2 regions of the Pseudoalteromonas sp. SA25 genome follow, and region 2 is predicted to be linked to the other one. Evidence: predicted binding sites of a transcription regulator. Region 2 holds the regulator's gene; the other holds the start of a gene.
What was found. Region 2 encodes FliA, which starts transcription of late flagellar genes. Its sites were predicted from a motif close to CTAAAGNTNNNNNNNNNNNNGCCGATA; they were not measured.
Positions count from the first base shown of each region.

Region 1: a site for FliA is predicted at 1,141-1,167, ahead of GQR45_RS20415 (DUF5610 domain-containing protein). Genes of this name have one in related genera too.

Region 1 is NZ_WTKV01000036.1:22,807-25,017, reverse strand. It holds gene GQR45_RS20415 (DUF5610 domain-containing protein) at 1-1,111, opposite strand, end outside; gene trmA (tRNA (uridine(54)-C5)-methyltransferase TrmA) at 1,274-2,211, shown strand, end outside.
Region 2 is NZ_WTKV01000005.1:41,414-43,624, reverse strand. It holds gene GQR45_RS05455 (protein phosphatase CheZ) at 1-292, opposite strand, end outside; gene cheY (chemotaxis response regulator CheY) at 310-693, opposite strand; gene GQR45_RS05445 (RNA polymerase sigma factor FliA) at 734-1,444, opposite strand; gene GQR45_RS05440 (MinD/ParA family protein) at 1,471-2,211, opposite strand, start outside.

The DNA of each region.
Region 1 (2,211 bases), on a different contig from region 2:
GCTCGTCGGCTGCCGAATTTAACTGATTAAGGTTTTCGAACATAGACTTTGTGTAATCCACTAACTTATCTATTTGCTCCTGATCTTGATTTAACCATTGGAGAATGCCAGCTAGCTGATTTTGTAATCCAAGCTCACCCGCTTTTTCAAAAGCATTTTTAAGGTCGTCATTAAAAGGGGCTAACCCCTCTGCTACTTGTTTTTCTGGTGCTGGTTTATATTCTTCATAGCTTTTAACTGTTGCTATTGTTTTTGTTTGGCGTAAATCCATAGAAAAAGCCACCAGCTGCTCGCTGTCTAAACTCAGCTCTTGCGCTTGTTCAAATGCTTCATCTAAATCACCACCAAAAAAGGTTTTACTTAAATCTTGTAAGTCTTCCATCATCGCATTAATAGCTTCTTGCTCTTGCTCGTTTAAGTCACCATTTACCGACATCGAAAATGATACCTGTCGAGATTGCGATGATGAGCTTGCAAACGACTCACTATTACTATTTTGCTGATAGCCACTTGCCGATTGAGATTCAAATGCATCAGCAAAGCTAATACTTACCTCATCGCCTTCTGCTGTAGTAAATTTATATTCTGCATTACTCGTCATACTGACGTATTGGGCCTGGCTTATATTTACGCTGGCAGGTTGTGGGTTAAATAACGACTCTTCAAACTTATCCAGCCCATTGTAAATTCCCTCTTTGGACTTATTAATGCCCTCTTCCATGTCATCATTAAATACGCCAGTACCTTTGAGTTCATCAACAGCGTCATCAATCCCTATTTGGACTCCTTTGCGCGCATCGCCTAGCATATCTTTGAGCTTTTCGTCATCAGCGCCGTTAGCTTTTGCTTTATTAACAGCACTACTTACAAAATCGAGTACGTTTTTTACTATTTCATCAAAATCAAATAGTGGTTTATCTGCTTTTTTTTCTGCGATAGGCAACCCAAGCTGCTCAGCCATTTTATCGCCAAGCACCTTTGCGGCCAACTCTCGGCCTCGTTGTTGATAGCTATCTTGAGGAGACGTAATTGTAGGTTGCTGTATATCAGCTTTATTATTGAATTTATTGATGTTGTTGTTTGGCGTAAAGCCATAATTACCTATTTTCATGATTCGTCTCCTAAGCGTGCGTAGTTTATTATCGGCTATAACAATAAAAACTAAAGTACAATGTTCAATAAAACAGCATAAATGCTAGCCAAAACTAGACAAATACGCAGCGCTCCCTACAATAGCGCCGATAAACAGATCTTAGATAAGGTAGTAGCGTTAATGGCAGTTATTAAAATAGATACCACACAGTACCAAACGCAGTTAAGTGAAAAAGAGCAGCGTATTAGTGCACAGTTCCAACGTTTTGGTGTGGAGCAACTAGAAGTATTTAGCTCAGAGCCAACTAACTACCGCCAACGTGCTGAATTTAGAGTATGGCACGACGGTGACGATCTGTTTCACATTATGTTTGATCAACAAACAAAAGAAAAAATCCGTGTTGATACATTTGATCCAGCAGCGCCTCTAGTTGGTGAAATAATGCAGGTGATGATTGAGCATCTTAAGCCTTGTGAAATATTACGTCGTAAGTTATTTCAAATCGATTACCTATCCACGCTAAGCGGTGAAATTTTAGTAAGCTTGCTTTATCACAAACCACTTGATGATGAATGGTTAAGTGAAATTAAAGCGCTTAAAGAAAAACTAAGCAGTAAATACAAAATTGACTTTATCGGTCGTGCTCGCAAACAAAAAGAAGTGCTGGGTGATGACTTTGTAACTGAGCGTTTAACAGTTAATGGTCAAGAGCTTATTTATCAACAAGTAGAAAATAGCTTTACTCAGCCTAATGCAAAAGTAAATATTAATATGCTGGAGTGGGCGCAAGATTTATGTAAACCACTTAAAAATGATTTATTAGAACTGTATTGCGGTAACGGTAACTTTTCAATTGCGTTAGCGGGCTGTTTTAATAAAGTATTAGCAACAGAAATATCAAAATCATCTGTTCATTCTGCTCAATACAATATTGCTAAAAATAACGTAGAGAACTTAGATATTATTCGTATGTCTAGTGAAGAGTTTACTCAAGCAATGAATGGCGAGCGTACTTTCTCTCGTTTAGACGGTATTGACCTTAAAAGCTATGACTGCCAAACCATATTAGTTGATCCACCGCGCGCGGGCATGGATGAATTAACGTGTGACTTAGTGGC
Region 2 (2,211 bases):
TTGTTTTATTAGCCGCATTTTCTGTCATTTCTATAACATAATTAAGCCGCTTTTTAGCATCTGGAATCGCATCTGTCGTTATGTTAGTTAAGCGAGTATCAAGCTCAAAGCTTTTAAGTGCTTCGTGCAGTTGACGAGTCAACTTCCCAACTTCAGCAAATAATTTAGACTGCTCTTGCGAAGCTGTCTCTAAAATCAACTGATTAGCTTTATCTTGCTCATCGTTTTCTAAATAAATGACGAGTTGACGAGCTTGTTCTAACGTTATTTGAGGCGCAGCTGGTGCTGACATAAGCCTCTCCCCCATCATTAGCCTAAGCGTTCAAATACTTTTTCTAATTTAGTTTTTAATGTTCCAGCCGTAAATGGCTTAACAATATAACCATTAACGCCAGCTTGCGCTGCAGCTATTATTTGTTCTTTTTTAGCTTCTGCCGTTACCATCAGTACAGGGATATGTTTTAACTTATCATCTGCACGAATTGCTCTTAAAAGGTCAATACCTTGCATTCCCGGCATATTCCAATCTGTAACCACAAAATCAAATACTTGATTTTGTAACATAGGCAAAGCTGTAGACCCGTCATCAGCTTCTTGAACATTAGTGAAACCTAAGTCACGTAATAGGTTTTTTATAATTCGTCTCATCGTTGAAAAATCATCAACTACAAGAATTTTCATGTTTTTATCCAAAACATCCCCCAGTGAGGTATTAACCTTAGTTTACTTACTACTAGTTTATCCAGTCATTGATTTTAGCTTTAAGCTTAATCATCGCCTGACCATGTATCTGACTTACACGCGATTCGCTTACATCGAGTATATGTCCTATTTCTTTTAAATTCATTTCATCGTTATAGTATAAAGAAAGTACCATTGCATCACGCTCTGGTAATGACTTTATTGCATTTAGCAAAGACTCATTAAACCGATCATTTTTAACATTATTAAAAGGTTTGTCTAGCGCTAAATCTTGGCCTACGGGAGTAATAACATCCTCATCTACACCAAGGTCTTCTATGCCTAATACTTTACTGGTATTAACATCATTTAAGATATGATGGTACTCATTGAGTGAAATTTCAAGTTTTTCAGCAACTTCTGTATCTGTTGGTTCGCGATTCAGACTGCTTTCGAGCCCAGTAATTGCTTCTGCAACTTGTCGGCTTTTACGGTGTACTGAACGAGGAGCCCAATCACCACGACGCATTTCATCAAGCATAGCCCCGCGAATACGAATACCGGCGAAGGTTTCAAAGCTTGCGCCTTTTGTTGCATCAAAGTTTTTTGAAGCTTCTATTAAACCTATCATTCCTGATTGAATTAAATCATCAAGCTGAACGCTAGGTGGTAATCGAGCAATTAGATGACATGCCACTTTTTTAACAAGTGATGCATGTTTCTCAACAATCACATTTAAGTTTTGTGTTGATTGATATCCCATAGCTCTATTCACCAATGTTGTCATAATTAGCCGTTTACTAGTTTCTCAATGAAAAACTCTAAATGCCCAGATGGTTGATTTGGTATTGGCCATTTAACTGCTTTTGTCGCCAGCGCTTTAAACGCGAGAGCGGCTGGCGAACTTGGAAAGAGCTCAACAATCACCTTTTGGCGACGTGTTGCTTTGCGCATATTTTCGTCATAAGGAACCGTTGCTACTAGCTCCATTGAAACATCTAAAAAGCGATCGGTAACTTTAGATAGTTTTGCAAACAATTCAGTGCCTTCACGCATACTGCGGACCATATTGGCAACAATTTTGAACTTATAAACACCGTGCTCGCGGCTTAATACTTTAATAAGTGCGTAAGCATCGGTTATTGATGTTGGTTCATCGCACACTACAACCATTACATCTTGTGCTGCTCGTGAGAAGCTTAGCACCATGTCTGAAATACCAGCGGCTGTATCTACAATTAAAATATCAAATTCGGTATTCAATTCGCTAAATGCACGAATTAGCCCGGCATGCTCAGATGGCGATAATTCAACCATACTTTGCGAGCCCGATGTAGCGGGTACAATTTTAATACCAGCAGGCCCTTCAACTAAAATCTCGTCAAGCTCACATTCACCTGACAAAACGTGTGATAAATTGCGCTCTACACGTAAACCAAGCATCACATCACAGTTTGCTAAACCTAAGTCAGCATCCAGCACTAATACTCTATTACCTTGTTGCCCTAGTGCAATAGCGGTATTTAGAGA